DNA from 2 places in the Streptomyces sp. NPDC023838 genome. Region 2 is predicted to be linked to the other one. Evidence: riboswitches for the same ligand, from Rfam matches in the RefSeq annotation. Region 2 holds a riboswitch; the other holds the start of a gene.
What was found. A riboswitch is a leader RNA that binds a small molecule or an ion and turns the genes downstream of it on or off. The one in region 2 is predicted to bind S-adenosylmethionine.
Positions count from the first base shown of each region.

Region 1: another riboswitch for S-adenosylmethionine. It lies ahead of AB0G17_RS07905 (aminotransferase class V-fold PLP-dependent enzyme); the one in region 2 lies ahead of thrC (threonine synthase).

Region 1 covers NZ_JBFAAD010000005.1:7,802-23,599, forward strand. Annotated here, with positions in the region: gene AB0G17_RS07880 (NlpC/P60 family protein) at 1-413, opposite strand, end outside; gene AB0G17_RS07885 (NYN domain-containing protein) at 671-2,035, opposite strand; gene AB0G17_RS07890 (hypothetical protein) at 2,075-2,320, opposite strand; gene AB0G17_RS07895 (rhomboid family intramembrane serine protease) at 2,496-3,254, shown strand; gene AB0G17_RS07900 (Lrp/AsnC ligand binding domain-containing protein) at 3,251-3,532, shown strand; gene AB0G17_RS07905 (aminotransferase class V-fold PLP-dependent enzyme) at 3,872-5,275, opposite strand; SAM riboswitch class IV at 5,515-5,632, opposite strand; gene trpD (anthranilate phosphoribosyltransferase) at 5,727-6,791, opposite strand; gene AB0G17_RS07915 (cytochrome bc complex cytochrome b subunit) at 6,926-8,554, opposite strand; gene AB0G17_RS07920 (Rieske 2Fe-2S domain-containing protein) at 8,551-9,600, opposite strand; gene AB0G17_RS07925 (c-type cytochrome) at 9,597-10,406, opposite strand; gene AB0G17_RS07930 (heme-copper oxidase subunit III) at 10,470-11,090, opposite strand; gene AB0G17_RS07935 (hypothetical protein) at 11,269-11,685, shown strand; gene AB0G17_RS07940 (Ig-like domain-containing protein) at 11,701-12,954, opposite strand; gene AB0G17_RS07945 (cytochrome c oxidase subunit 4) at 13,116-13,514, opposite strand; gene ctaD (cytochrome c oxidase subunit I) at 13,511-15,247, opposite strand; gene coxB (cytochrome c oxidase subunit II) at 15,244-15,798, opposite strand, start outside.
Region 2 covers NZ_JBFAAD010000018.1:120,223-136,020, reverse strand. Annotated here, with positions in the region: gene AB0G17_RS22480 (cold-shock protein) at 1-79, opposite strand, end outside; gene AB0G17_RS22475 (MoaD/ThiS family protein) at 520-795, opposite strand; gene thrC (threonine synthase) at 833-2,128, opposite strand; SAM riboswitch class I at 2,146-2,273, opposite strand; gene AB0G17_RS22465 (glucosyl-3-phosphoglycerate synthase) at 2,437-3,384, shown strand; gene AB0G17_RS22460 (trehalose-6-phosphate synthase) at 3,460-4,860, shown strand; gene otsB (trehalose-phosphatase) at 5,018-5,860, opposite strand; gene AB0G17_RS22450 (DUF3263 domain-containing protein) at 6,041-6,286, opposite strand; gene AB0G17_RS22445 (extracellular solute-binding protein) at 6,477-7,697, opposite strand; gene AB0G17_RS22440 (ROK family protein) at 8,003-9,052, shown strand; gene nagA (N-acetylglucosamine-6-phosphate deacetylase) at 9,052-10,197, shown strand; gene AB0G17_RS22430 (1-phosphofructokinase family hexose kinase) at 10,267-11,187, shown strand; gene AB0G17_RS22425 (CBM35 domain-containing protein) at 11,212-12,195, opposite strand; gene cdgB (diguanylate cyclase CdgB) at 12,312-13,982, opposite strand; gene AB0G17_RS22415 (flavin reductase family protein) at 14,436-14,999, shown strand; gene arfB (alternative ribosome rescue aminoacyl-tRNA hydrolase ArfB) at 15,444-15,798, opposite strand, start outside.

The DNA.
Region 1 (15,798 bases), on a different contig from region 2:
TTGGCGCTCAGCTGGTCCAGGGAGGACGCCTTGTCCAGGAAGTCGTCCGGGTTGGCGGAGAGGAAGAGCTGCACCGAGGGGTCGATGCCGCCCGAGCGGTACTGCGCCGAGGCCATCGAACCGAGGCCGTCGCGGAGCTTGTTGAGCTCCTCCTGGCCGCGGGCCACCTTGTCCTGGAGCGCGCCGACCTGCTTCTCCAGCTGCTCCTGCTTCTCCTTGGCGCCGTTGTACTTCTCGGTCGCCTGCTCGGCCTCGTCGTAGAGCTTGTCGACCTTGGACTTCACTTCGCTCTTCGACGGCTTCGGGTCCGCGTGCGCGGCCTGGGACGTGAGAGCGACGGCTGCGGCGGCGGTCGCGGTGAGCACGGTCACACGGGTACGGCTCGCAGGCTTGGGTCGACGGTGGGACGCCACGAAGGCGAGCTCCTTCTTCCTCAGCCGCCGAACAGCGCAGACTCGGCGGGACCCTCACGGTCACCCCGGACGAGTGATCTACCGCGTGAAGGTTCGAGCCCCGACCCTAGTGACCCTGTTGTGATCAGTTCAAATCCTGATGGGAAAAAATTCGATCGCCGGGAGGATTCTTTACAGTCATCCCACGCGTAGTAATGGGCACTTGACAGAGCGCTGGGAACCGATCACCCGAATTCGGGCATTGAACGCAGGAGTTGCTAGACGCGCGAAAGCCGCTTCAAGAGCATGACGGACGCAACGGGCCGCGCTCCGGCCTTGGCCACCCCGTCCGCCACCTCGCGGTCGGTCGAGACGACCACCACCGGCCGCCCGGACGGCTCCGCCCGCACCAGCTGGCGGATCAGCTCGTCGGCGGTCACACCGGCCTTGGAGAAGAGGACCCGTACGCCACGCGGCGGCGCCAGCAGCACCGGGGCCGCGAGCTCCGCCCCGTCGAAGACGCAGGTCACCTCGGCGCCGGTCTGCGCGGCGAGCACGGAGAGGCCGCCGAGCAGCCGCAGCCGCTGCTTCTCCAGCGGCATCGTCGGATAGCCGGTCTTGGTGACGTTGTAGCCGTCCACCACCAGATGGACCTGCGGCAGCGCGAGCAGCTGGTCCAGGAGTGCCGGATCGGTCTCCGAGAGCGCCCGCGCCGCGATGTCCTTCGGGGTCATCTGTCCTGGTTCGACCGCGTCCACGGTGTCGGCGGGCCGCACCGAGGCCGGGGGCAGGGCGAGTTCGCGCCGCAGCCCGGACGCCGCGTCCAGGACCGTGTCGAGCAGCAGCCGCAGCCGCATGTCCTCGATGGAGCGGCCCTCGCGCACCGCGCGGCGGCTCGCCTCGACGGACGCCTCGGCCTCGGTGAGCCGGGTCCTGATCCGCCGCGACTCGCTCTCGGCGGCGGCCACCCGCGCCGCCGCCTCCGCTCTGATCCCGTCGATCTCCCCGGTGACCTTGCGCAGGGCGGCCTCGCCGCGCTTGACGTCGCTGAGGGCGCTGCGCAGCTTGCGCTGGAGCGCTTCCGCCTCCTTGCGGGCCGCGGCCAGGTCGGCGCGCAGCTCCTCCTGCTCGGTGCGCAGCCGCTCGTGCGCCTCGGCCAGCTCCGCGCGCAGCCGCTCCAGCTCGCGCCGGCCCTCCTCGTCGGCCCGCTCGGCGTCGGCGCGCTGGGCCTCCTCGCCGGCGGCGGCGACCAGCTTGACCCAGCCGGTGGGCCGCAGCACATACGCGGCGGCCGCCACGTCCACCGGATCGGCGGCCGCGGGCGGCGCGCCGGACTCCAGGGCGCCCGCCAGCTCCGGCTGCGCCTCCTTGAGCCGCTCGCCGATCCGCTGGCGGAAGACGGGGTCGGACTCCAGGGCCGCGGCCATGGCGTTGCCCGCGAACTTGGCGCGACGGGTCGGGGTGAAACGGGCGTACTGCCGCAACTGCGAGGGCAGTTCGGCGACGGTCAGCCCGCCGAAGGCGTCCGAGACCAGGGCGACGACCCTGCGCCGCACCCCTTCGGGCAGCGGGCGGTCGAGCACCTCGGCGGGGCCGTCACCGGCCGCGCCGGCCGGTTCGGCACCGCTTGCATGCTCCACGATCCGTCACCTCAACTGTCGTCCGTCGCTCACCGGGTCCGCTCACTCGGAGCCGGTGCCCGGCCTGTCCACCAGCTCGATCTGGTCCACCGCGTTGCACCAGCGACAGCGCACCGACTCGATGGTCTCACTGACCACCTCGCGTTCCTCGACCTTCGGCTCTCCGGCGAGGTCCAGATGGACGTACTCGACGACCTTCGACGAGCGGGTGACGTCGAAGCGGGTCAGATTGCCGCAGAGGGTGCAGCGCCACCGGGTGGTGGCGGTGGGCAGGGGAACGCTGGTCATGTGGTGCTGTCCTCTTTCCATGCTTCCAGGGGATTCATGTGGGTTCATGGTCCAGGATCTCGCGGTGCGCCGTCGAACTGCGGGTGTACTGCCCGTAACCCTACGGCCTACCCACCACCCCCCGGCACGGCGAGGCGGTCTGTACCGCTCGGTCCTGTTACGCCATGCTCTGTTCATGATCAAGCCGAGCGCCGTACGGGGTGCGGCGGTGCGGAGTGCGGCGGTGCGGGGCCCGACGGTCACCTACGCCGTGCTGGCGCTCTGCTGCCTGATCTTCCTCGTCAGCCCGGTGTCCGGTCTCAATCCCTCGTACGGGACGGGGGACGCGCTGCTGGCGGCGCAGAGCTCGTATTTCGCCCGGTGGGGTGTCATCCCGAACGAACTCACGGCCGGTGACCCCGGCGCGCTCATCACCCCCTTCACGGCGCTCTTCGTACACGGCAACTGGCTGCACCTGCTGGGGAACATGCTCTTCCTGTACGTCTTCGGCGTGATGGCCGAGGAGCGCATGGGCCGGGCCGGGTTCGCACTGTTCTACCTCGGCGCGGGCTACCTCGCCCTGCTCGCCTTCGCGGTGGCGCACGCGTCCTCCGACCAGACGCTGGTGGGCGCCTCGGGGGCGATCTCGGCCGTCCTGGGCGCCTTCCTCTATCTCTTCCCCCGGGCAAGGGTGACCAGCCTCTTCCCCTTCCTCTTCTTCCTGCCCCTGCGCTTTCCCGCCGCACTGGTGCTGCTGTTCTGGTTCGCGCTGCAGTGGCTGGCGGTACGGGCGGCTCCGGTGGGGCCGGGGGTGGCGTACCTGGCCCATCTGGTCGGCTTCGGCCTGGGGTTTCTCTACGCCTGGGGGCGGTTTCGCGGGACGGCTAGAGTGAAACGACCGAAACGACCGAAGCCGCCGGCATCGGCCGCCACCGAGGGAGAGAACCAGCCGTGATCACCGCGATCGTGCTCATCAAGACCAGCGTGGACCGGATTCCCGAGATCGCGGAGTCGATCGCGTCGCTGGAGAACGTCAGCGAGGTGTACTCGGTGACCGGCACCTACGACTTGATCGCACTGGTCCGGGTGGCCCGCCACGACGACCTCGCGGACATCATCCCCGGCCGCATCAGCAAGATCCCCGGGGTGGAGGCGACGGACACGCACGTGGCGTTCCGGACGTATTCGCAGCACGACCTGGAGGCGGCGTTCGCGATCGGCCTCGACGCGTAGCCCTTGGGCGGGCGGCGGGATGGGCGGCGGAACGGGTGCGTTGCTGGGTACGTGGCCGTCTGCGGACCGTGCTGGGCTGAGCGCGCAGTTCCCCGCGCCCCTTAAGTGCCGCTGCGCGGCATCCCCTGGGCGCCCCGAAGGGGCGCGTTCAGGGGCGCGGGGAACTGCGCGACCAGCCCCCACCAGCCCGCAGACGAAAGAGGGGACCCGGGGCGCAGCCCCCGCAACGGGGGGCCGGGGGCGCAGCCCCGCCAGGGGTCCGGGGCGCAGGGGCCGCAGGCCCCGCGACGGGGGCCGGGGGGGCAGCCCGCGGTCAGGGGTGCTGGGGCGGAGCCACCGTCACACCGCCGGGACGCAGCGGCCCTCCTCCGTGTGGTACGTCCACTTCGCCCCTTCCCGCACCAACTCCCGCACCGCCCCCACGAACCGCTCCACGTGCTCGTCCGGCGTCCCCGCCCCGAAGCTGACGCGGATCGCGTTCAGGGACCGCTCGCCCGGCTCCCCCTCCGGCGCCCCGCACTCCCCGGCCTCCCCCGGCTCGCCCCCGAGCAGCGTCCGCACCAGCGGGTGCGCGCAGAACAACCCGTCCCGCACCCCGATCCCGTACTCCGCCGACAGCGCCGCCGCGAAGTGCGAGCTGTTCCAGCCGTCCACCACGAACGAGATCACGCCGACCCGCGGCGCGTCGTCGCCGAAGAGCGACAGGACGCGCACCTCCGGGACCGCCGCCAAGCCCTCCCGCACCTTCGCGATCAGGTGCCGCTCACGCTCCACCAGGCCCTCGAAGCCCGCCTCCGTCAGCGCCTTGCAGGCGGACGCGATGGCGTACACGCCGATCACATTGGGGGATCCGGCCTCGTGGCGCGCGGCCGTGGTGTGCCACTCGACGTCCACCCCGCCGTCCGCGCGCCGCGCGACCGTGCGGGAGGCGCCGCCGCCCGCGAGGTACGGCTCGGACTCCCGCAGCCAGTCCGCCCGGCCCGCCAGCACCCCGGAGCCGAACGGCGCGTACAGCTTGTGCCCCGAGAAGGCGATCCAGTCGACGTCCAACTCCCGTACGGATACGGGGTGGTGGGGCGCCAGCTGCGCCGCATCCAGCACGATCCGCGCGCCGTGCGCGTGCGCCGCCGCCGCCAGCTCCTTCACCGGCCACAGCTCGCCGGTGACGTTCGACGCGCCCGTGACGCAGACCAGGGCGGGGCCGTAAGGGTCGCGGTCGGCCAAGGCGCGCTCCAGCGTCGCCACCGCCTGCTGCGGCGTGCGCGGCGCGTCGAGGTACGTCACCCGCGCGTCCCGCCACGGCAGCAGCGAGGCGTGGTGCTCGGTCTCGAAGACGAAGACCTGGCAGTCGGCCGGGATCACCTGGGCGAGGAGGTTGAGGGAGTCCGTCGTCGAGCGGGTGAACACGATCTGGTCGTCCGCGCGGCAGTCCAGGAACTCCGCCACCGCCGCCCGGCTGTTCTCGAACAGGTCCGTGGACAGCTGCGAGAGGTACCCGGCACCCCGGTGCACGCTGCCGTAGTAGGGGGCGTACGCGGCCACGTCGTCCCACACCCGCTGGAGGGCCGGGGCGCTCGCCGCGTAGTCGAGGGCCGCGTAGGTCACCTCGCCGCCGGTGACCAGCGGCACGGTGACGTCCCGGCCGAGCACCGGCAGCGGCGCGGCGCAGCAGGCTTCGCCGGAGGAGTCGGAGGAGGTGGAAGCGGAGGAGGAGGAAGCGGACGTGGCGGTGTACGTGGACATGGCGGTATCTCCCGGCAGGTCAAGGCGAAAGGAATGGCTGTGGAGCCCCACGGCACGACACGGCGGCGGTCCAACCGGCGCCGGATGCACGGGGGTTGACCTCGGAACGCGGGCAGAACGGGCCCGCGGAGGTGTACAGGAAAAGGGGCCGGAGGCCCTATCGCATTCGCTTGCTCACGAGACTGCTCCCTTGAGGACCAGGACCCCAGGGGCGCGCCACTCCGAACGGAGTGCGCAGGGGTCCGCGCTTGCCGCAGACCTCGCTGCCTGCGACCTGGTCTTCACCCGGGGCACCCCGCCACGGACGGAGGGTTGCCGGACAGCGGGCCGGGGCCGTAGTCGCTGTCACTCATGACCTTGGAAAGCATCCTGCCATACGTCCGCGTACGCGCAAGGCGCGGTCCGGATGCCGGACTGCGCCTTGCGTCACACGCGCGGAACCACAGCGCCCTCAGGCGTTGCTGGCGGCCACCCAGCGCTCCAGGGCGCGTCGCGCCGCCCCCGAGTCCACCGACTCGGCGGCTCTGGAGATCCCGGCCCGGATCTGCTCCACCAGGCTGTCCTCGCCCGGCTCCAGCGCCACGAGCGCCGCCGCCGAGTTGAGCAGCACCGCGTCCCGTACCGGCCCGGTCTCACCGGCGAGTAGCCGGCGGGCGACGTCCGCGTTGTACGAGGCGTCCGCGCCGCGCAGCGCTTCCACCGGCACCAGGTCGATGCCCACGTCCCGGGGGTCGAACGCCTCCTCGCGCACGGCCCCGTCCCGTACCACCCAGACCCGGGAGGTCGCGGTGGTCGTCAGCTCGTCCATGCCGTCGTCACCCCGGAACACCAGGGCGGAGGAGCCGCGCTCGGCGAGCACCCCGGCCACGATCGGCGCCATGCGCGCGTCCGCGACGCCGGTGGCCTGGGCCTTGACCCGGGCCGGGTTGGTGAGCGGGCCGAGGAAGTTGAAGGTCGTGCGGATGCCGAGCTCCCGGCGGGCGGCGGCGACGTACCGCAGGGCGGGGTGGAACTTCACCGCGAAGCAGAAGGTGACGCCCGCCTCCTCGGCGACCTGGACCACCTGCCGGGGCGTGAGGTCGAGGTTGACGCCGAGCTTCTCCAGGACGTCGGAGGCGCCGCTGGCCGAGGACGCGGCACGGTTGCCGTGCTTGACCACCTTGGCGCCGGTGCCGGCCACCACGATCGAGGACATGGTGGAGATGTTGACGGTCTTGGCGCCGTCGCCGCCGGTGCCGACGATGTCCACGGTCCGGCCGGGCACCTCGATCAGGTTGGCGTGCTCGTACATCGCGCGGACCATGCCGGTGATCTCGGTGACCGTCTCGCCCTTGGCCCGCAGGGCCACCGCGAACCCGGCGATCTGCGCGTCGGTCGCCTCGCCGCGCATGATCGAGTCCATCGCCCAGGCGGTCGCCTCGGCGCTCTGGTCGGTGCCGTTCAGCAGTGCGTCCAGTACGCCCGGCCAGGAGTAGGCCGCCACGCTGTCGCCGCCAACCGGGGTCACAACGTTCATGGTCCGCTCCTGGGTCCATCGACGGATAGGGATGGGAACACCCTATCCAGCCGGGGGGACGGCGAAGGGCCCCGTCCATCGCGTGGACGGGGCCCCAGTGCTGTGTGGCGTACAGCAGTGTCGCTGAGAGGGGATCAGTGGTGGCCGTGGCCGCTGGTGATCTCCTCGTACTCCTGGGGGGTCGGCTTGGCGATCTGGCTCTGCTCGCCGAAGTAACCCCTGTGGATCTTGACGCGCAGCTTCTCCATCGCGGAGACCTTGCGCTTGACACCGTTCTCGTCGACGGCCGCCGGCAGCTCGGCCGGGCGGGTCTGCTCGTGCGCGGTGAGCTTGTACAGCTGGCCCGCGTCGAGCGGCTCGTGGACCTCGACGAACTCACCGTGCGGCAGCCGCTTGATGATGCCGGTCTCGCGACCGTGCAGCACCTTCTCGGCGTCCCGGCGCTGCAGGCCCAGGCAGATCCGCTTGGTGACGATGAACGCGAGGACCGGGCCGACGAAGAACGTGATCCGGACGAACCAGGTGATGGCGTTGAGTGACAGGTGGAAGTTGGTCGCCCACAGGTCGTTGCCACCGCCGATCAGCATCACCATGTACGCGGTGATCCAGGCCACACCGATGCCGGTGCGGACGGGAGCGTTGCGCGGACGGTCGGCGATGTGGTGCTCGCGGGTGTCCTTGGTGATCCAGGCCTCGATGAACGGGTAGGCCGCGATCGCGAAGAGCACCAGCGGGAAGATCACCAGCGGGATGAACACACCGAGGACCAGCGTGTGGCCCCACAGGTTGATCTCCCAGCCGGGCATCACCCGGATGAGGCCTTCGGCGAAGCCCATGTACCAGTCGGGCTGGGCGCCGGTCGACACCTGGTCCGGACGGTACGGGCCGATCTCCCAGATCGGGTTGACCGAGGCGATCGCGGCGATGACCGCGATGACACCGAACACCAGGAAGAAGAAGCCACCGGCCTTGGCCGTGTAGACGGGCAGCAGCGGCGCGCCCACGACGTTCTTGTTGGTGCGGCCGGGGCCCGCGAACTGGGTGTGCTTGTGGTAGAAGACCAGGATCAGGTGAGTGATCATCAGGCCGAGCATGATGCCGGGCAGCAGCAGGATGTGGACCGAGTAGAACCGGGCCACGAAGTCGCCGCCGGGGAACTCGCCGCCGTAGATGAAGAACGACAGGTACGTGCCGATGACCGGCACGCCCAGGATGGCGCCCTCCATGAACCGGACGCCGGTGCCCGAGAGCAGGTCGTCCGGGAGCGAGTAGCCGGTGAAGCCGGTGAACATGCCACAGAAGAACAGCAGGAAGCCGAAGAGCCAGTTGACCTCGCGCGGCTTGCGGAACGCGCCCGTGAAGAAGACGCGCATCATGTGCACGAACATGCCCGCGAGGAAGATCAGCGCCGCCCAGTGGTGGATCTGCCGGATCAGCAGACCACCGCGCACATCGAAGCTGATGTGCATGGTCGAGTTGAACGCCTCGGACATCGGCACACCCTGGAGCGGAACGTAGGAGCCGTCGTAGACGACCTCGTTCATGCTCGGGTGGAAGAACAGCGTCAGGTACACGCCCGTGAGGATGATGATGATGAACGTGTACATGCAGATCTCGCCCAGCATGAAGGACCAGTGGTCCGGGAAGATCTTGCGCATGTTGGTCTTGGCCAGGGTGTAGATCCCCAGCCGGCCGTCGGCCCAGTCGGCGAACTTCTCGCCGTTCCCGGGCTCGCGGCGTTCGTCAGTCGTGGTGGTGCTCATCCGCGCTCCCAGAAGGCAGGACCGACGGGCTCTTCGAAGTCGCCGAGCGCTTCGAGGTAACCCTCGCTGTTCACGCCGATCCGCAGCTGCGGCAGAGCGTGACCGGCCGGGCCGAAGATGACGCGGGCCCCGTCGGAGAGGTCGAAGGTGGACTGGTGGCACGGGCAGAGCACGTGGTGGGTCTGCTGCTCGTACAGGCTGATCGGGCAACCGACGTGGGTGCAGATCTTCGAGAACGCCACGATGCCCTGGTGCGACCACTCCAGCTCGCGCTTGTCCTTGATGTTCTCCGGCTGCAGCCGGACGATCATCAGGGCCGCCTTGGCGATCTGGGTCTGGAAGTCGTGCTGGTCCTCCTCCAGGCCCTCGGGCTTGGCGAAGGTGAGCGAACCGACGGCCACGTCCTCGGGACGCAGCGGCTCGTTGGTGTTCATGTTGATGAGGGCCTTGCCCTTGGCCCACATCGTCTTGCGCAGCTTGTCCTCGGGCAGGGTGCCGAGGTCGCGCAGGAGCACCACACCCGCGAGCGGCACCATGGCCAGCGCGCCGTACATGGTGTTGCGAATGAGCTTGCGGCGGCCGAAGCCGGACTCGCGGACGCCGTCCGCCCAGTCCTGCATGACCTTCTCGCGGACCTCCGGCGGCGCCGAGATCTCGTGACGCTCGTCGGACATCTCCTCGTCGGACATCAGCGTGCGGGCCCAGTGGACCGCGCCGGCGCCGATGCAGAACAGCGCGACGCCCAGGGTCAGACCCAGGGAGAAGTTCAGCGCGCTGACGTGCCCGAACGGGAAGATGTAGACGATCTTGTCGATCGGGAAGATCACGAAGGACGCGATGAAGGCGACCGTCGCGACCATCGAGAGCATGAAGAGACCGGCGACCACGCGCTCGGAGCGCCTGGCGGCCGCCTCGTCGATGTCCTGGACGCGCGGACGGTGGGGCGGCAGCCCCGGGTCCGCGAACGGGTCGCGGGCGCGCTCGACCGAGCCGTGCTCGGGGTCCTGCTCGCTGGGCAGGTTCTCGGAATTGTCTTGGCTACTCATGACTTCTTGGCCTTAGCGGAGTGGGCCGCGATCCAGATGGCGACTGCGATGAGGGCACCGAGGCCGAAGATCCACGCGAACAGACCCTCGCTGACGGGGCCGAGGCCACCGAGCGAGAGACCGCCGGGGCTCGCCGTCTTCTCACTGTTCACGGCGTCCAGGTACGCGATGATGTCCTGCTTCTGCTTCTGCGGCATCGTCGTGTCGGGGAACGACGGCATGTTCTGCGGGCCGGTCTGCATGGCCTCGTAGATGTGCTTCGGTTCCACGCCCTCAAGGGTGGGAGCGTACTTGCCGTGCGTCAGCGCACCGCCCTTGCCGGAGAAGTTGTGGCACTGGGCGCAGTTGGTGCGGAACAGCTCGCCACCCTTGGCGATGTCCGCGCCTTCCGGGCTGTACTGCTTCTCGGTCGGCTTGATCGGGCCGGCACCGAGGGAGGCGACGTACGCCGCGAGCTGGTCGATCTCGGCCTGCGAGTAGATGACCTTCTTCTTCGGCACCTGGGCGCCGGGCTGCTGCGCCGGCATACGGCCGGTGCCGACCTGGAAGTCCACGGCGGCGGAGCCGACGCCGACCAGGGAGGGGCCGTCAGAGGTGCCCTGCCCGCCGGTTCCGTGGCAGCTGGCGCAGCCGACGGAGTAGAGCTTCTTGCCCTCGTCGATGGCGAGGGACTGGGCGGTTTCGTCGGCCTTCGCCTTGTCCGCGGGCGCGAACGCGGCGTACAGCCCCCCGGTGGCCGCCAGCGCGAGGAGTAGGACGACGAGCGCCGCCAGCGGATGGCGTCGTCGTGCGGAGAGCTTTTTCACGGATTACCCCGGTGTCAGGATCTTCTGCGTCGATGCGGGATGGTGTCGGGTCTGCGTGCCCGATTACTTGATCAGGTAGATCGTGGCGAAGAGGCCGATCCAGACGACATCGACGAAGTGCCAGTAGTAGGACACGACGATGGCGGCGGTTGCCTGCTCGTGGGTGAACCTCTTGGCCGCGTAGGTCCTGCCGAGAACCAGCAGGAAGGCGATCAGACCGCCCGTCACATGCATGCCGTGGAAGCCGGTCGTCAGGTAGAACACCGAGCCGTACGGATCGGAGGACAGCGAGAGGCCGTCCTTCTTCACCAGCTCGGTGTACTCGAAGACCTGGCCTCCGATGAAGATCGCACCCATCACGAACGTGATCGTGAACCAGGTGCGCAGCTTCTTCACGTCGCCCCGCTCGGCGGCGAAGACGCCGAGCTGGCACGTGAGGGAGGAGAGCACCAGGATCGTGGTGTTCGTCGCCGAGAACGGAAGGTTCAGCGAGGACGCCATTTCCTTCCAGTGCTCGGCACCCGTCACCGATCGCAGGGTGAAGTACATCGCGAAGAGGGCCGCGAAGAACATCAGCTCGGAACTCAGCCAGATGATGGTTCCGACGCTGGTGAGGTTCGGCCGATTGACCGACGGGTGCGCGTGCCCGGTTTCTACTGTCGTTGCTGTCGCCACGACCGACATTATGTCGGTCGCTTATCCCGCCCTCACTCCGGGGGGTGCCGTTCGGTGTGTCCGGACCCTGTGTCCTGCCCGAACGGCCCATCCGGGCGCTCGCCGAACCGGTGTTGACACGGTGTCGGACGGAGTAGCATCCGCGCATCGGCTCCCGAGCCCGTACCGCCGTCGAATCGGAGGAACAATGCAGTCGAGCGCCACCGTACTTGTCTACAGCGACAACGCGAACACCCGTGAGCAGGTGCGGCTCGCCGCCGGACGCAGGCCCGCCTCCGACGTTCCCCCGGTGACCTTCCTGGAGTGCGCCACCCCGCACGCCGTCCTCAAGGAGCTGGACCGCGGCGGCATCGACGTCTGCGTCCTGGACGGGGAGGCCGTCCCGGCCGGCGGCATGGGCATCTGCCGGCAGATCAAGGACGAGATCTTCCGGTGCCCGCCGGTGCTGCTGCTCATGGGGCGCCCCCAGGACGCCTGGCTGGCCACCTGGAGCCGTGCGGACGCCGCGGTGACCCTCCCGGTCGAGCCGGTCGAGTTCGCGGCCGCACTGGCCTCCCTGATCCGTGCGCGGCGCTCCGACGGCGCCCTGGCCACCCGGGCCTGATCCCCCCACCGGGCGCTAGACCTGCGGCCGCAGCCGGGCGGAGTTCAGTTTGCTGTGCCCGGCCTTCAGGTCGGCCTGCAGCACGCTGCCCTTGCGCCACTTGTCCCAGTCCACGTTCCAGTCGCCGAAGCCGTTGTCGAAGGGCGTCATGTCCTCGCCAATGCTGTTGACGACCTTGACGATGTCGCCCTCGGTGACGGTCTCGTAGAACCACGCGGCGTTCCCGGTGGACATGCCCGTACAGCCGTGGCTGACGTTCTCGGCGCCCTGCGAGCCCACCGACCAGGGCGCGGCGTGCACGTACTCGCCGCTCCAGGTGACCCGGGTCGCGTAGTAGACCGGCAGGTCGTACGCGTCGGCGCTGCCCGACGAGATGCCGACGGTCTCCCCGCGCATCCGTACGAAGTACTGCTTGCCCAGCACCACCTTGACGCCGTTTCGGGTGGAAAAGCCCGGCTTTCCGGTGGTCACCGGAATGGTATTGATCACTTCTCCGTTGCGTTTGACCGTCATGTAGTGCGAGGACGCGTCCGTGATGGCCTCGATGCGGTCGCCCGTGGTGATCTTCAGGGGCTGCGCGGGGCCGCCGTACAGCTTGTCCGCGATCTTCACGCCCTCCAGGCGCGAGGTGGCCTTGATGGTCGCGCGGGTGGGCCAGTACTCCTTGGGCCGGTAGTGCAGCGTCTTGTCGTCGACCCAGTACCAGGCGCCCTCCACCGAGGGCGTGGACTCGACCTTCAGGGCGCGCTCCACGACCGCCCGGGCCGCCTTGTCCTTGATGGGCTTGCTGAGCTCCGCCGTGATGGGCTGCCCGACGCCGTACTTGCCCGCGTCCGGGCCGAATTCGACCTTCACGACGTCCTTGGGCAGGGCCGTGTCGAACGTCAGCGTACGGCGCCCCGGAGCGCCGTCCGAGTCCTCCGTGGAGACGACCACCGTGTAGTGGGTGCCCGCGATCAGCGGGGTCGTGGAGTGCCAGCGGTTCCCGTCGCCGTCGAGCTCGCCCGCGAGGTAGCGCCCGGCGGCGTCCGCGGCCGTCACGTCCGTGATGCGCCCGCGGCCGCCCCTGGCGGTGATCTCCAGGGGTCGGTCCGGATCCGCCTTCGCGCTGCCCGCCGGTCCGTTGTACGCGACCTGGCCGGCCGCGTCGTACGGCTTGGCCGAGAGCGGGTTGCTGCCGGAGTGGCCGCACGCGCCGGCGCCCGCCCCGAGGGCAATGACCAGCACGGTGCAGCTGAGGACGGTACGGGTACGCGGTGCGTGACTCATGACCTCACGTTATGAAGAACGGGGATGTTCGGCGCGCGGGATGACTGCAAACGGGCGGCGGCCCCGAGTGGCCCAGGGTCCCCGCACCGGCCCCGCGTACGCGAAAGGGCCCCGCGGGCTCTTGCGAGCCGCGGGGCCCCTTCACAGGTGCGTACGAGGACCTACTGGTTCTGGTTCTCGCCGCGGTAGTACTCGAACACCCAGCCGTAGATGCCGACCAGGATCAGCGGCGCCGAGAAGTACAGCAGCCACCAGCCCATCGCGATGGCCAGGAACGCGAGCGCGCCACCGACCGCCAGCGAGAGCGGCTGCCAGCTGTGCGGGGAGAAGAATCCCAGCTCACCGGCGTCGTCCGCGACATCGGCCTCCTTGTCGTCCTGCGCGCCCGCGTCGACCCGCCGGGCCGTGAAGGCCAGGTAGAAGCCGATCATCACGCTCAGGCCGAAGGCCATCACGAGAGCGGTCGCACCGGCCGGCTCCTTCGACCACACGCCGTACACGACGGCCATGATCAGGATGAAGACGGAGAGCCAGAGGAACATCTTGCCCTGGATCTTCACTTGCCCGCCTCCTTGCCGCCGGCGAGGGCGTTGCCGCCGTGACCGTGGTTCTCGAGCTGGTCGAGAGCCGCGATCTCCGGGTGGTGCAGATCGAACGCCGGCGATTCGGAGCGAATGCGCGGCAGGGTGAGGAAGTTGTGCCGCGGGGGCGGGCACGACGTCGCCCATTCGAGCGAACGGCCGTAGCCCCACGGGTCGTCGACCTCGATCTTCTTGCCGTACTTGGCCGTCTTCCAGACGTTGTACAGGAACGGCAGGATCGACAGACCGAGCAGGAAGGAGCTGATGGTCGAGATCGTGTTCAGCGCGGTGAAGCCGTCGGCGGCGAGGTAGTCCGCGTAACGACGCGGCATGCCCTCGGCACCGAGCCAGTGCTGGACCAGGAACGTGCCGTGGAAGCCCACGAACAGCGTCCAGAAGGTGATCTTGCCCAGGCGCTCGTCCAGCATCTTGCCCGTGAACTTCGGCCACCAGAAGTGGAATCCGGAGAACATCGCGAAGACCACGGTGCCGAAGATGACGTAGTGGAAGTGCGCGACGACGAAGTACGAGTCGGAGACGTGGAAGTCCATCGGCGGCGAGGCCAGGATGACGCCGGTCAGACCACCGAAGGTGAAGGTGATCAGGAAGCCGACGGCCCAGAGCATCGGTGTCTCGAAGGACAGTGAGCCCTTCCACATCGTGCCGATCCAGTTGAAGAACTTCACACCGGTCGGTACCGCGATGAGGAACGTCATGAACGAGAAGAACGGCAACAGCACGCCGCCGGTGACGTACATGTGGTGCGCCCACACGGTCACGGACAGACCGGCGATGGCGATCGTCGCGCCCACCAGGCCCATGTAGCCGAACATCGGCTTTCTTGAGAACACCGGGATGACTTCGGAGATGATGCCGAAGAAGGGCAAGGCGATGATGTACACCTCTGGATGGCCGAAGAACCAGAAGAGGTGTTGCCACAGCAGTGCGCCGCCGTTGGACGCGTCGAAGATATGGGCACCGAACTTGCGGTCCGCCTCCAGGGCGAACAGCGCGGCGGCCAGCACCGGGAAGGCCAGCAGGACCAGCACACCGGTCAGCAGGACGTTCCACACGAAGATCGGCATGCGGAACATCGTCATGCCGGGAGCGCGCATGCAGATGATCGTGGTGATGAAGTTGACCGAGCCGAGGATCGTGCCGAAGCCGGAGAAGGCCAGACCCATGATCCACATGTCGGCGCCGACGCCCGGCGAGCGGACCGCGTCCGACAGCGGGGAGTAGGCGAACCAGCCGAAGTCGGCCGCGCCCTGCGGGGTGAGGAAGCCACCGACCGCGATGGTCGAGCCGAACAGGTACAGCCAGTAGGCGAACATGTTCAGCCGCGGGAACGCCACGTCGGGCGCGCCGATCTGCAGCGGCATGATCCAGTTCGCGAATCCGGCGAACAGCGGCGTCGCGAACATCAGCAGCATGATCGTGCCGTGCATCGTGAACGCCTGGTTGAACTGCTCGTTCGACATGATCTGCGTGCCGGGACGGGCAAGCTCGGCGCGCATGAAGAGCGCCATGATGCCGCCGATGCAGAAGAACGCGAACGACGTGACCAGATACATCGTGCCGATCGTCTTGTGGTCAGTGGTGGTCAGCCACTTCACGACGACGTTCCCCGGCTGCTTGCGCCGGACCGGCAGCTCGTTCTCGTACGAGTCGTCTGCTGCCGCGGCACCCTGAGATTCGTTGAGGATGCTCACAGTTTGTTCGTCTCCGCGTTCTTGGCGGGGTCAGTCTGAGCGATGCCCGCCGGCACGTAGCCGGTCTGGCCCTTCGCCGCCAGCTCCTTGAGGTGCTGCTGGTAGCGCTCCGGGGAGACGACCTTCACGTTGAAGAGCATCCGGGAGTGGTCGACACCGCACAGCTCGGCGCACTTGCCGAGGAAGGTGCCCTCCTGGGTCGGGGTCACCTCGAAGGAGTTGGTGTGCCCCGGAATGACGTCCTGCTTCATCAGGAAGGGGACCACCCAGAAGGAGTGGATGACGTCACGGGACGTCAGCACGAAGCGGACCTTCTCGCCCTTGGGCAGCCACAGCGTGGGCCCGGGGTTTCCGGTCTGCGGGTTCCGCATGCCGGGGATGCCGACGTCGTAGACGCCGTCGGCGCCGGCCGGGAAGTCCTTGGTGAAGCGGTCCGGGATGGCGGACAGCTCCTTGGACTTCGCGGCGTCGCCCGTGGCCGGGTTGCCGTCCACGTTCTCGACGTAGTTGAAGCCCCAGCTCCACTGGTAGCCGACCACGTTGACGGTGTG
Region 2 (15,798 bases):
AAACATCCGCACCACCGTCGACCGCGATGAAGCCGTACCCCTTCTCCGCGTTGAACCACTTGACGGTGCCCTGAGCCATGCCTAACTCCCCTATTACTGGCCCTTGCACGGGACCGCACTTCGCGGACCCGGGTCAGACCTCCACCCTCCGACAGGAGAGGGTGTGCGCCGGAACGCGTCGACCGCGGCTGAATGTATCTGCCCAACTGCCCTCTGCAACAGGTCAATCGGACGAGAATTCCGGGCACGGGTCGGGAGCGGAATGCCGCCTATTCCAGCATTCCAGGGCAAGTCGGGCCGGGCAAAGCGCACTTACGGAGCAAAAAGCTCGAACACTTTGACTGCATCTCGACGCCGGTTCGTCGCGTTCTCATATGCGCGTGGCACACACAGCGAAGGGGACTTCCCCACTGTACCGCGCTCAACCACACTGAATTGCCCCCTCCGCTTAGCTTGCGGAGGGGGCAATTCAGGTAACGCGGCGTAGGTTCAGCACCCGGTCGGCACCGTGCTTGACGGTCAGCCTCCGGCGACGGCCGGAATGATCGAGACGCCCGCCCCGTCCGGCGTCGCCGTCTCCAGGCCCTGCTCGAAGCGGACGTCGTCGTCGTTGACGTACACGTTGACGAAGCGGCGCAGCTTGCCCTGGTCGTCCAGGACCCGGGCGGCGATCCCGGTGTGGTTCTTCTCCAGGTCGGCGATGACCTCGGCGAGGGTGGCGCCCTCGGCCGCGACCTCGGCCTTGCCGCCGGTGTACGTACGGAGAATGGTGGGGATGCGGACGTTGACGCTCATGGGTTCTGCCCTTCCGTCTTCCGAAGCGAGGTGGAGGTCAGCCGGCCAGGCCGGCGTCGCGGAACGCGTCCAGGCTCGGGCGGATGGTCGCGGTCGGTCCAGTGGTCGGCGCCACCGCGTCCAGGGTCTTGAGGCCGTCACCCGTGTTGAGGACGACAGTAGTCAGGCTCGGGTCGAGCAGCCCGTTCTCGATGAGCTTCCGTGTGACGCCGACCGTCACGCCGCCCGCCGTCTCGGCGAAGATGCCCTCGGTCCGGGCGAGCAGCTTGATCGCGTCCACGACCTGCTCGTCGTTCACGTCCTCCACCGCGCCGCCGGTGCGCCGGGCGATGTCCAGGACGTACGGGCCGTCCGCCGGGTTCCCGATGGCCAGGGACTTGGCGATGGTGTTCGGCTTCTGCGGCCGTACGACGTCGTGACCGGCCTTGAAGGCCGTCGACACCGGAGAGCAGCCCTCCGCCTGAGCACCGAAGATCTTGTACGGCCGGTCCTCGACCAGGCCCAGCCTGATCAGCTCCTGGAGCCCCTTGTCGATCTTCGTGAGCTGCGATCCCGAGGCGATCGGGATGACGATCTGGTCCGGCAGCCGCCAGCCGAGCTGCTCGCAGATCTCGTACGCGAGCGTCTTGGAGCCCTCGCCGTAGTACGGGCGCAGGTTCACGTTCACGAAGCCCCACCCCTCGCCGAGCGGGTCCCCGATGAGCTCCGAGCAGAAGCGGTTGACGTCGTCGTAGTTGCCCTCGATGCCGACCAGCTCGCCGCCGTACACCGCGGCCATGACGACCTTGCCCTGCTCCAGGTCGTGCGGGATGAACACGCAGGAGCGGAATCCGGCCCGCGCGGCGGCCGCGCCGACCGCGCCGGCGAGGTTGCCGGTGGAGGAGCAGGAGAGCGTGGTGAAGCCGAAGGCGCGGGCGGCCTCGACGGCGATCGCGACGACGCGGTCCTTGAAGGAGTGCGTCGGGTTGCCGGAGTCGTCCTTCACGTAGAGGCCGCCGGTGACGCCCAGCTCACGGGCGAGATTGTCGGCCTTGACGAGCTTGGTGAATCCCGGATTCAGGTTGGGCTTTTCAGCCACATTGGCCGGAACAGGCAGCAGGGGCGCATAGCGCCAGATGTTGTTCGGGCCCGCTTCGATACGCTTGCGCAGCGCCTCGGGGTCACCCGTCGGAAGGTCGTACGCGACTTCGAGCGGCCCGAAACACAGGGCGCAGGCGAAGATCGGTCCGAGGTCGAACCGCTCGCCGCATTCCCGGCAGGAAAGCGCGACGGCGGGACCGAGGTTCACAGTGGTGGCGGCATTGGCGGTGTTGTCAACGGTCTGCACAGCCATGATGGCGAGGCCCTTTCTCCTCATCTTCCCCATGGCGCATTTCGCCATGAGACGGAATTGGCACCTTCCCCACCGTGACCTCGCGGTCGGCAGGAGGGTTGCCGGGACTTCAACGGGCCGTTCCCTCAGTCCCTCTGGATGAGCGCTGTGGCACTGGGTCCAGGACCCAGGCATTTGTCCGCGCGGCGACCCCGACATGCGACGGTCATCCGCGTTGTTCAAGACTGTAACCGAAGGCCCGGACGGTTGAGATAGTCGTCCGAACCGCGAGATGGATCACAGAGGCCCGCACAAGGAGGCGCACGGTCGTGTTGGAAGAGGTGGAGCGCTGGCTGAGCAGGCGTTCCTGGTCGGCGGCCGACCGCCCGCTGGACGCGCTCGTGGCCGCCAAGCGCCGTACCGCCACCACGGTCAGCGTCGTCCTGCCGGCGCTCGACGAGGAGGCCACGGTCGGGCGGATCGTCGGGGCGATCCGGCGCGAGCTGATGACCGCCGCCGTGCCGCTGGTGGACGAGCTGGTGGTGATCGACTCCGGCTCCACCGACCGTACGGCCGAGGTCGCGGCGGCCGCCGGTGCCCGGGTGGTGCACCGGGACGCGATCCTGCCCCGGATACCGGCCCTGCCCGGCAAGGGCGAGGTGCTGTGGCGCTCCCTGCTGGTCACCACGGGTGACATCGTCTGCTTCATCGACGCGGACCTGAGGGACTTCGACCCCGCCTTCGTCTCCGGCATCGTCGGCCCGCTCCTGACCGATGCGGACGTGGACTTCGTCAAGGCGATGTACGACCGGCCGTTCGGCGACACCCCAGGTCAGGGCGGCCGCGTCACCGAGCTGGTGGCCCGGCCCCTGCTCAACCTGCACTGGCCGCAGCTAGCCGGTTTCGTGCAGCCGCTGGGCGGTGAGTACGCGGCCCGCCGCTCGCTGCTCGAACGGCTGCCGTTCCCCGTCGGTTACGGAGTGGAGCTGGGGCTGCTCGTCGACGCGCTGCACACGGTGGGCCTGGACGCGCTGGCCCAGGTCGACGTGGGCGTGCGCAAACACCGCCACCAGGACGGGCAGGCGCTCGGCCGGATGGCCGCGGCGATCTACCGCACGGCCCAACTGCGGCTGTCCCGGGCGCACTTGGTGCGCCCGTCGCTGACGCAGTTCGAGCGGGGCGAGGAGGGGTTCGTCCCGCGTACGTACGCGGTGGACACCGAGGAACGGCCGCCGATGCGGGAAATCGGGGAGTACGCGGTGCACCGGGCGGCGTAAGGGGGCGTGACCGTCGGGGGCCGGTGCCTCGGTTCGCACGTTTGAGGCATTCCGCTACGGGCTAGGTTCGTCTCCATGGTCTCCGCGCGCGCTGCCCAGGTCGGTCCTCAGATCCTCGTCGCGTCCAACCGCGGCCCGGTCTCGTACGCCTTCGAGGCCGACGGGTCGCTCACACCCCGCCGGGGCGGAGGCGGCCTGGTCTCGGGCCTCTCCGCGATCGGCTCCGAGGCGGACACCCTGTGGGTGTGCTCGGCGCTCGGCGACGGCGACCGGGAGGCCGTGCGGCGCGGGGTGGGCGAGGCGGGCGTGCGGATGCTCGACATCGAGGCGTCGGTGCACGCGGCCGCGTACAACGGGATCGCCAACTCGGTGCTGTGGTTCGTCCACCACATGCTCTACCAGACGCCCCTGGAGCCGGTCTTCGACGCGGAGTTCCGCCGCGAGTGGGGCGCGTACGAGGCGTACAACCGGGCCTTCGCGGCGGCGCTGGCGGAGGAGGCGGCCGAGGGAGCCTCGGTGATGGTCCAGGACTACCACCTGGCGCTGGTGCCGGGCATGCTCCGCGAACTCCGCCCCGACCTGCGGATCGGCCACTTCTCGCACACGCCGTGGGCGCCGCCGGAGTACTTCCGGATGCTCCCGGACGACGTGGCCCGGCAGCTGCTGCGGGGGATGCTCGGCGCGGACCGGCTGGGGTTCCTGACCCACCGCTGGGCGGACGCGTTCACGCGCTGCTGCGAGGACGCGGTGGGGGGCCTGGGGACCACCCGGGTCGGGGTGCACGGGCTCGGCGCGGACGCGGAGTTCCTGCGGCGGCGGGCGCACGAGCCGGACGTGGACGAGCGGCTGGTGGCGCTGCGCGAGCAGATCGGGGCGGGCCGCAAGACGATCGTGCGGGTGGACCGCACGGAGCTGTCCAAGAACATCGTGCGCGGCCTGCTGGCGTACCGGCAGCTGCTCCTCGACCACCCGGAGTGGCGGGAGCGGGTGGTGCACGTGGCGTTCGCGTACCCGTCGCGGCAGGACCTGGCGGTGTACCGGGACTACACGGCGGAGGTGGCCAGGACGGCCGAGGAGATCAACTCGACGTTCGGTACGCCGGGTTGGACCCCGGTGATCCTCCACGTCAAGGACGACTTCGCGCGCTCGCTGGCGGCGTACCGGCTGGCGGACGTGGCTCTGGTGAACCCCATCCGGGACGGCATGAACCTGGTGGCCAAGGAGGTCCCGGTGGTCTCGGACGAGGGGTGCGCGCTGGTGCTGTCGCGGGAGGCGGGGGCGTGGGAGGAGCTTCGGGAGGACGCGGTCTGTGTCAACCCGTATGACGTGATGGGGACGGCTGCGGGGCTGTTCGCCGCGCTGTCCATGTCGCCGGGCGAGCGCTCGGACCGCTCCAAGCGACTGGCCGCCGCGGCGACGGCGCTGCCGCCGCAGCGGTGGTTCCTGGACCAGCTGGGGGCGCTACGCGAGGCCTGACGCCCCCGGGGCGTAAAGGTGTTTCCCGGGGCTTCGCCCCAGGACCCCCCGTTTGTCTGCGGACCGTGTGTGGCTGGTCGCGCAGTTCCCCGCGCCCCTTGAATGCCGCTGCGCGGCATTCAAGGGCGCGGGGCTGTGACATGTGCGGGGTGGGGCCCTAAAGCCGGTCCGCCAGGGCCGTCAGGAACTTGACCACGCCCACCGGCCCCGCCACCGACACATCCGCCCGTTCCGACACCTCCACCACCTCCGTCGAGCCGCTGCACACCAGCAGCCCCGGCACCCCGTCCGAGCGGAGTTTCTCGACCGCCGCGAACGCGGGCAGGTCGCCGAGGTCGTCGCCCGCGTACAGGACCGCCCCCGCCCCCACCTCCCGCAGGTACTCCGCCAACGCCACCCCCTTGTCCATCCCCGGAGGACGCAGCTCCAGGACGAGGCGGCCGGGCTCGAGGATGAGGCCGTGGCGGGTGGCGAGGGCCTCCAGGGGGTCGCGCAGCGCGGCGTACGCGGCCTCGGGGTCCGTGGCCCGCCGCGTGTGGACCGCGACCGCCTGCCCCTTCTCCTCGATCCACGTGCCCCGCCACGCCCCGTGCGCGTCCAGCACCCCCGGCAGCTCGGCCCGCGCGGCCGTGACGCCGGGGTGCGGCGCGGGCGCGTGGACCGTACCGGTCACCGCGTCCCAGCGCTCGGCGCCGTAGTGGCCCAGCACCACCAGGTGCTCAAGGCCCGGTACGCCCGCGAAGCCCCCGTACCGTACGGCCACTCCCGCCGGACGCCCGGTGATCACGGCGACCGAGGCGACCTTCGGGGCGAGGGCGGCGAGGGCGGGGACGGCGCCGGGGTGGGCGCGCGCCTGTTCGGGGTCGGGGACGATCTCGGCGAGCGTGCCGTCGAAGTCGAGCGCGATCACGGCCCGCTCGGGCGCGGCCAGGATCGCCGCCAGCGCCTCGCGTCCGGCGGAGGTGGCAGGGGTCGGCAGGGAATGCGTGTGGCTGCCCATGCCACGACCCTAGCGGCGCGGACCGGATCACAGCCATGGCGGGAGGGCGTTCAACCGCGGTCAACTGCGATCAGTCAAGGCCAACCACGGCCAGCCACGGCCAACTGCCGCCGACCGCAGCCAGCCACGGTCAACGGCCGCCGAACGCGGCCACCCGCAGCCACCCGCAGCCCACCCCGGTCAACCGCGCCGCTCGCGCTGCTCCTCGCGTATCCGGCGCAGGCGGTTCACCGTGACCGGGTCGTGGGCCAGCGCCCGCTCGTCGTCGAGCAGGGCGTTGAGGAGCTGGTAGTAGTGCGTCGGCGAGATCCCCAGTCGCTCGCGCACGGCCCGCTCCTTGGCCCCGGGCCCGGTCCAGGACCGCCGCTCGATGGCCAGTACGGCCCGGGCCCGCTCGCTCAGCCCACCCTCGTCGTGGTCAGTCATACAAGCCAACGTATAGCCGACGCGTGACAACCCGCCCGGCTCCGTTCTTCTGCGGGCCGGTGGGGGCTGGTCGCGCAGTTCCCCGCGCCCCTGAAAATGCCGCTGCGCGGCAATCCCCTGGCCGCCCCGAAGGGGCGCATGGAACTGCGCGAGCAACCCACCACTCAGCCGCAGACGAACCCCGGGCCAACTACTCCGCGTTCTCCGCCTCCGTGGCCACCTTCGCGATCCCCTCCAGTACCGACCGGGGGTCCCCCTCCGGCGACACCGCCCCGCCGATCCGCTTCTTGATCGTCTCGCTCACCTTGGGCCACGACGTCTTGCCCACCGGCGGCAGCTCCGACGTCGGCAGGGCGGCCAGGAACTCCTTGAGCTCCGCGTGCTTGCCGTTGTTCTGCATGGTCTGCGACGCCGTACGGGTCGCGGGCAGCAGGTCGTACTTGTCCGCGAACGCCAGCACGTTCTGGTCGCTGAAGGTGAAGTCGAGGAACTTCCCAATCTGCTCGCGGTGGCCGTTCTGCTTGAAGCCCATGATCCAGTCGGCCACGCCCATCGACGCCTTGGCCTTGCCCTCGGTGCCGGGCAGCGGGACCATCCCGTACTTCACGCCCTTCTTCTTGGCCTGCTCCATCAGCGACGGGTGCCCGTTGAGCATGCCGACCTCGCCCTTGGCGAACGCGTCGAAGGCCGCCTGCCGGTTCAGCTTGCCCGGCGCGACGGGGCCGGTCAGGCCCCCCTCGACCAGGTTCCTCTTCAACCAGTTGAGGGTCTTGACGTTCTCCGGCGAGTCGATGTCGTACCCGGAGATCTGGTTGACGTAACCGCCGCCGCCGCTGAGCAGCCACATCATCGTCTCGGCCTGGGCCTCCTCGCTGCCGAGCGGCAGCGCGAACGGGGTCTTGACCCCCTTGGCCTTCAGCGCCTTCGCGTCGGCCTCCAGCTGGGCCCAGGTCTGCGGCGGCTTGATGTGCGCCTTGTCGAAGAGCGCCTGGTTGTAGAAGAGCAGGCGCGTGGAGGCCACGAAGGGGATGCCGTACTGGACGCGCTTCATCTCGCCCGCGTCCGCCAGCGGCGCCAGGAAGTTCGCCTGGACGGGGATGGAGAGCACCTGGTCGACGGAGTAGAGCTTGCCGGCCGCCGCGTAGTCCGAGTACGCGCCGATCTGCGCGATGTCGGGGGCCTTGCCCGCCTTCACCATCTCCGCGACCTTGGCGTCGACGACGTCCCACGAGTAGACGGAGACGTCGACCTTGATGCCGGGGTTCTTCTTCTCGAAGTCGGCGACGACGTCGTTCCAGTACGCCTTGGTGCTGCTGCCGCCCGCGATGTCGTAGTCGGCCGCGACCAGCTTGAGGGTGACGCTGCCGGAGCCGCTGTCGCTGCCGCAGCCGGTGAGGCCCGCCCCCGCCATGCCGAGTGCGGCGACCGCCGCCGTCAGACCGATGAAGCGCCGCTGCACGTGCTCTGTCCCACCCTCGTTGTTCGCCAGTCGGTCCCCCGTGAACGTCCTGTTCGCAACGTCCTGTCTACATGAGCTGCGATCTTCCCTTGCGGCCGGGGCTGAGGTCTACACCAATTGGGTATCACTTGCGCAACTTCTGCCGCCGCCGTCCCACCCGTACGGCCGTAATCCGGGCGGCACTTGGGAAAACGCTTACCCCGCCACCCGGCGAGTGGACTAGACCTTTCGTGGGTGAACGCGCGAGACTGTCCCCCGTGAGACACGTCATCGCCCTGGATGTGGGCGGCACCGGGATGAAAGCCGCCCTCATCGGGGTGGACGGCGGCCTGCTGTACGAGGCGCGCAGGCCCACCGGCCGTGAGCGCGGCCCCGAGGCCGTCGTCGAGACCATCCTCGACTTCGCCGCCGAGCTGCGGACGTACGGCGAGGAGCACCTCGGCGAGAGCGCCGTCGCGGCCGGAGTCGCGGTGCCCGGCATCGTCGACGCCGAGAACGGCATCGCGGTCTACGCGGCCAACCTGGGCTGGCGTGACGTCCCCATGCGGCGGCTGCTGAGCGAGCGGCTGGACGGTGTGCCCGTCGCCCTCGGCCACGACGTGCGCACCGGCGGCCTCGCCGAGGGCCGGATCGGCGCGGGCCGGGGCGCCGACCGCTTCCTGTTCATCCCGCTCGGCACCGGCATCGCCGGGGCCATCGGCATCGACGGCCGCATCGAGCCCGGCGCCCACGGCTACGCGGGCGAGATCGGCCACATCGTGGTGCGCCCCGGCGGCATCCCCTGCGGCTGCGGCCAGCGCGGCTGCCTGGAGCGGCTCGCCTCCGCCTCCGCCGTCACCCAGGCGTGGGCCGAGGCCAGCGGCGACCCGGACGCGGACGCGGCCGACTGCGCCAAGGCCGTCGAGTCCGGCGACCCGAGGGCGGCCGCCGTGTGGCAGGACGCCGTGGACGCGCTCGCGGACGGCCTGGTCACCGCGCTCACCCTGCTCGACCCGCGCACGCTGATCATCGGTGGCGGACTGGCCGAAGCCGGGGAAACCTTGTTCGTACCGCTGCGGGCGGCCGTCGAGGAGCGCGTCACATTCCAGAAGCTGCCCACGATCGTCCCGGCGGCCCTCGGCGACACGGCGGGCTGCCTGGGCGCGGGCCTGCTCGCCTGGGACCTGCTCACCGACACCCGCGAAGCCGCCCCCACGACGACCGCCCCCGCCCAGTCCACGGGTACTACGCAGTCCCCCGGCACCACCGGCACCACCGGCACCACCGACTCCACCGACTCCACCGACTCCTCGGAGGTAACCGCCTGATGGCCACCAGCAAGGTTCTCTCCGGCGCCCGCGTCGTCCTGCCGACCGGGGTCGTCGAGGACGGACGCGTGATCGTCGAGGGCGGGAAGATCGCCGGAAGTGCGCCGGAGGGCGCGGACCGCGTCGACCTCACGGGCCACTGGGTGGTCCCCGGCTTCGTCGACATGCATGTGCACGGCGGCGGCGGCGCCTCCTTCACCAACGGCACGGTCGACGACGTCCTCACGGGCGTCCACACCCACCGCCTGCACGGCACCACCACCATGGTCGCCTCCACCGTCACCGGCGAGATGGACTTCCTGGCCCAGCGGGCCGGGCTGCTGTCCGAGCTGGTCGAGCAGGGCGACCTGGCGGGCATCCACTTCGAGGGCCCGTTCATCTCGCCGTGCCGCAAGGGCGCCCACAGCGAGGACCTGCTGCGCCACCCGGACCCGGCCGAGGTCCGCAAGCTGATGGACGCGGCCCGGGGCACCGCCAAGATGTTCACGCTCGCCACCGAGCTCCCCGGCGGCCTGGACTCCGTACGGCTGCTCGCCGAGCACGGCGTGATCGCCGCCATCGGCCACACCGACGCCACGTACGAGCAGACCGTCGAGGCGATCGACGCGGGCGCCACCGTCGCCACCCACCTCTACAACGCGATGCCCGCGCTCGGCCACCGCGCGCCCGGCCCGATCGCCGCCCTCCTGGAGGACGAGCGGATCACCGTGGAGCTGATCAACGACGGCACGCACCTGCACCCCGCCTCGCTCGAACTCGCCTTCCACCACAAGGGCGCCGACCGGGTCGCCTTCATCACGGACGCCATGGACGCGGCCGGGTTCGGGGACGGGCTCTACCACCTCGGGCCGCTGGAGGTGGAGGTCAAGGAAGGCGTCGCCCGCCTCGTGGAGGGCGGCTCGATCGCGGGCTCGACCCTGACCCTGGACCGCGCGTTGCGCCGCGCGGTGACCATCGACGGCCTCTCCGTCGAGGACGCCGTCCGCGCGCTGAGCGCCAACCCGGCGCGGCTGCTCGGCGTGTACGACAAGGTCGGATCGCTGGAGCCGGGCAAGGCCGCTGACCTGGTGGTCCTGGACGAGCACTTCGCACTGAAGGGCGTGATGCGCCGAGGCGAGTGGATCGTCAGCCCCTCGGCCTCATGACGGGAGGGTGGCCGGATTCCGGGGCTGTGGGGTCTGGGCCGGCCACCGTCCGTTTGGCATGATCACCCCGTGATCCTGACCGTCACGCTGAACACGGCACTCGACCTCACCTACCGGGTCCCCGAGCTCGTCCCGCACGCCTCCCACCGGGTGGACGAGGTCACCGAACGCCCCGGCGGCAAGGGGCTGAACGTCGCCCGGGTGCTGGCCGCGCTCGGCCACGAGAGCGTCGTCACGGGCTTCGTGGGCGGCCGCACCGGCGCGGCCCTGCGCGAACTGCTCGCCCCGCTCGCGCCCGTCGACGCCCTCGTCCCCATCGCCGGGTCCACCCGCCGGACGATCGCGGTCGTCGACGCGGCCACCGGCGACACCACCCAGCTCAACGAGCCGGGCCCGCAGGTCACGGCCGGTGAGTGGGAGACGTTCCTCGGAACGTACGAGCCGCTGCTGCGCGAGGCGGACGCGGTGGCCCTCTGCGGCAGCCTGCCGCCCGGGGTCCCGGTCGGCGCCTACGCGGACCTCGTACGCCGCGCCCGCGCCGCATCCGTCCCGGTGCTCCTGGACACCAGCGGCGAGCCCCTGCGGCGCGGTCTGGCGGGCCGCCCGGACCTGATCAAGCCGAACCTCGACGAACTGGCCCGGCTCACCGGCTCCCGCGAGCCCCTGCGCGCGGCCCGCGACGCACGCCGCCGGGGCGCGCACGCGGTGGTCGCCTCGCTGGGCCCCGAGGGTCTGGTGGCGGTCACCCCGGACGGCACCTGGCAGGCGACCCCGCCGGCCCCGGTCCGCGGGAACCCCACGGGCGCGGGCGACTCGGCGGTGGCGGCCCTGCTGTCGTCCCTGGTGGAGGGCCTGCCCTGGCCGGACCGGCTGACGAGGGCGGTGGCCCTGTCGGCGGCGACGGTACTGGCACCGGTGGCGGGAGAGTACGAGGCGGAGGCGTACGAGACGCTGCTCACGCAGGTGCGGGTGAGCGACGTCCCGGGCTGACCCGTTCCCCTGCCTTCGCCGGCGTCAGTACGACTTCTTCGTCTTGCTGATCTCGACCCAGTCGAAGACGGCATCGCACTGGTTCCCCTGCTCACAGGAGAACTTGATCGTGTTCTGCCCCTGCTTGAGCGTGACCTGGGTCCAGGTGGTCTGCCAGTTCTTCTCCAGGTTGGGGTCCGAGGACCCTATGAAGTTCCCCAGCCGGACCGGCTGCGCGTTCGGCTTGCCGTTGACCGTGACCGTGGCGTTCGCTTCCTTCGCCGGGGTGGCGTACCGCACATAGAGGTAGTAGCCCCCGGACGTCGGCAGGTCCGCCTGCCACGTCAGCGATGCCCCGAGCTGGTTGAAGCCGCTGACGTACGCGCCGTCCGTCCCCTGCGCGCCCTTGACGTCCTTGGCCAGCACCGCGCTGCCGCCCAGCTTCAGCGTCGCCGCGTCCTGCTTGGGGAGCTCGGCCGCCGGGGAGGACGCCGAGTCGGAGGGCTTGGTGGACGGCTGCTGCGGGGCGCCCGTGGAGGCACCGCCGCCCGCCGGCTTGCCCGCGTCCTCGTCCTTCTTGCCGTCGCTGTTGCTGAGCAGCGCCACGCCGATGCCGATGACGACCGCCGCGACCACCGCGACCGCGCCGATCAGCAGGCCCTTGGTGTTGGGGCCACGGCCGCCGCGCCCGCCGCCGTCGGCCGGGGGCGCGGGGCGGTGGGGGGCGCCGCCGTAGGTCTCGGGCGCCGCGTACTGGGCGGTGGGCTGGCCGTACTGCTGCTGACCGTAAGCGACCTGCGGCGGCTGGCCGTACTGCTGCGGGACCTGCCCGTACTGACGCTCGCCGACCGTCCGCACCTGGTTGTACGAGGTTCTGGGTACGCCGGGCTGGTGCGGGGCGCTCGGGCCCGGGTAGCCGTAGCCACCGGAGCGGGGCGGGGTGGCGCCGGAGGCCTGACCGTCCTCGTACAGATAGCCGAACGGATCGTCGTCCTCGGGCGTGCTCGCGCCGTTGTTGCCGGGCGTCATCCGGGGTCACTCCTCACTGTTCGCCAGCCGTCGCCGACCGGCCGAGCCTACCCGAACGGCCGACACCATGGCCGCGACCTCGATCACCCGGCCCTTCGCGGGAAGGCGGCGGAGGGCTAACCGGCTCGCCGGTGGACCTTGGCGCGGGAGCGCTTCTCGATGTACATCCGCTGGTCGGCGGAGCGCAGGACCTCTTCGACGGACATCCCGCAGCTGGCCCAGCCGATGCCGAAACTCGCCCCGACCCGGACCGCCCGGCCGTCCACCCGGATCGGCGGGATGATCGCGTTGCGCAGCCGGACCGCGAGGTCGGCCGCGTCGGCCGCGCCCAGGCCGTCGGCGAGGACGACGAACTCGTCGCCGCCGAGCCGCGCGACCGTGTCGCCGTCGCGCACGCCGGAGGTGAGCCGGCGCGCGACCTCGATGAGGACGGCGTCGCCGGTGTTGTGGCCGAACCGGTCGTTGATCGACTTGAAGCCGTCGAGGTCGCAGAAGAGGACCGCGAGGCCCTTGCTGCCGTCGTCGACGTCGCCCTCGGGGGCGGTCATGTGCACGTGGTGGTCGAAGGGGCCGCCGCCCGGCACCGGGTCGAAGTCGAAGCCGCCGGGGGCGCAGACCGCGTGCCCCGGGGTCTCGCCGCGCCCGTCGTGCGCCTCTCCGTACGCCGCGTCCAGCGCCTCCACGGCGCTCGGGCCCACCGCGTACGGCCGCTGGCAGAGCCGGGCGGAGAGGCGGGCGCGCAGCTCGGCGCTGTTGGGCAGACCGGTCAGCGAGTCGTGCGAGGCGCGGTGGGCGAGCTGGAGCTCGTGCCGCTTGCGCTCCTCTATGTCTTCGACATGGGTGAGCAGAAAACGGGGACCGTCGGCGGTATCGGCGACGACGGAATTGCGGAGCGACACCCATACGTACGAGCCGTCGCGCCGCCCCAGCCGCAGCTCGGCGCGGCCGCCCTCGGCCGAGGTGCGCAGCAGGAGCCCGATGTCCTCGGGGTGCACGAGGTCCGCGAACGAGTAGCGCCGCATCACGGCGGCGGGCCGACCGAGCAGCCGGCAGAGCGCGTCATTGGTGCGCAGCAGACGTCCGTGCTGGTCACCGCCCATCTCGGCGATGGCCATGCCGGACGGCGCGTACTCGAAGGCCTGCCGAAAGCTCTCCTCGCTGGCCCGCAGCGCCTGCTGCTCCCGCTCCAGGCGGACGAGCGCGCGCTGCATGTTTGCGCGAAGCCGGGCGTTGCTGATCGCAATGGCGGACTGGGAGGCGTACATCTGAAGTGCTTCGCGCCCCCACGCGCCCGGGCGCCGCCCGTTGCGCGGCTTGTCGACGGAAATGACGCCGAGGAGCTCCCGCCCGCCGCCCGAGGCGTACATCGGCGCGTAGAGGCGGTCCTGGGGGTGCCACTCGTCCTCGAAGCGTGGCTCGGGCCCTTCGGTGTACCACTGCGGAACGTCGTCCTCCAGGAGCACCCAGCCCTCGGTGTGCGGGATGAACCGCAGGTCGCCCCAGCCCTCCCCCATGGTGAGCCGCCGCTCCCAGGAGGCCCGGGACCCGACACGTCCGGTGATCAGAGCTTCCGCGGCGGCGTTCCCGGCGAAGGCGGCGACAACGAGGTCCCCGTCAGGGCGTACGAGATTGACGCAGGCCAGTTCGTAGCCGAGCCCGGCGATGACGCCGTCGGCGACGGTCTGCAGCGTGTCCGCGAGGCTGCGGGCCGTGTTCAGGTCGGTGACCACCTGATGCAGCTGCCGCAGGGTCGCAAGGCGGACGTACGGCTCCGACTCGGTCTCCATTGCTCGCTCTCCCCGAGACCTCGACAGCAACTCCAGGATCCTGATTCGGCGCGCTTCTTCTCTGCCTTCCGGCCCGGCTTCTGGCTTCTTCCGGCTTCCCCGTGGGCGCTTTTCGTGCAGCGTCCCCGTCACTGAATCACAGCGAGCTGCTCACTCGGTACACAGGGTCAACAATTACTGCACTCTGTGACTCAAGTCACATGGGGTGATGAGAGAGGGTGTACGGAGAGTGGGAGCGCTCCGCAGAATTCCGGAATGCAAACAGGCATTAATGCCGGTTTTTGGGGGCGGGGTGGGGCGTGAAAAGGGCGGCGGAGTTTGCAGTACGGGCGGGCGGTACGGGCGGTCAGCACGGCGGCGGGGGCCGGCATTCTTCCCCTCCGGTCCTAGGACCTCTCTGGTCCCAGGGCCCGATGTGCGGCGTTGACCCCGGAGACTAGCGTTCTGTACGTGTTGCAGACAGACGTTCTCCGAGCTCTTCCGTCCCTGGCGTCGCAGAACCCCCATGCTGAGGGGGTGAGCAATGACGAATTCCGCGCCGCGATGTCCCGGCTGGCCGGCGGGGTGGTGCTGGTGACCGCCCACGACGAGGACGCCGGCCCGCGCGGCGAGGACGTCGGCATGACGGCCACGGCGTTCCTGTCCGTCTCCATCGACCCACCCCTGGTCCTGGTGAGCGTACGCAACGGCTCCCGCATGGACGACCTGCTCGCCGAACAGCCTCTGTGGGCGGTCTCGGTCCTCTCGGAGAGCCAGCGCCACGTGGCGGGCCGCTTCGCGATGAAGGGCCGCATCAGCGACCGCCTGCTCTTCGATGACATCCCCTACAAAAGGGGCCCCCTCAGCGGTGCCCCCCTGGTGGGCGGCGCCCTGTCGACCCTGGAATGCCGCACGGAGCAGCGGGTGGAGGCGGGCGACCACACGCTGGTGATCGCGCGCGTGCTGGGGGTGGACCTGCCGAGTGCGGAGGGGGGGCCGCTGACGTATTTCCGGGGGCGGTACCGGCAGCTGGGGTAGGGGTTGGTTTCCCCCACCCCGCCCCTTCCCTGAAGCCCTGGGCGGGCGGCCCGGACGGCCCGGCCTGGGCGGGCGGCCCGGCCTGGTGCGACACCCGCGGGCCCGCTCCGCGGAGGGCGCGCCCCCTGGGCGGGGGCCCGGTGCGACGCCCGCGGGCCCGCTCCGCGGAGGGGCCGGCGTTTGCCTGCGGGCTGTCCTGGGCTGGTCGCGCAGTTCCCCGCGCCCCTAAGAGCTTGTGGCTGAGCTGCGTTCTCCGGCTGCGTCGTACTACTTAAGGGGCGCGGGGAACTGCGCGGCCGGCCCAGCACGGTCCGCAGACAAACAGGGGACCGGGGCGGAGCCCCGTGGGGGGTGCAGGGGCCGCAGGCCCCGGCCGGGGGTCGGGGGCCCCGGCCGGGGGTCGGGGGCGCAGGCCCCGGGAAAGGCACCTCCACCCTCACGCAACTACCAGTCGCGCCCCGTGCGGCCCCGCTTCGTCTCCCCCCGCGCCTTCTTCTCCCGCAACCGCCGCTCATTGATCCCCCGAGGAATCCGCGTAGCCCGCCGAGGCGCGGGCGGCGGCGCCGTCGCCTCCGCGAGCAGCGCAGCCAGCCGGACCGCCGCCGTCTCCCGGTTGCGCCACTGCGACCGGTGCTCGGAGGCCCGGACCGTCACCACCCCGCCCACCAGCCGCGACGCCAGTCGCGAGAGCGCCCGCTCCTTCCACACCTCCGGCAGCGCCTCCGTACGCCCCAGGTCGAAGCGGAGCTCCACCTGCGAGTCGCTGGTGTTGACGTGCTGCCCGCCGGGCCCGGAGGAC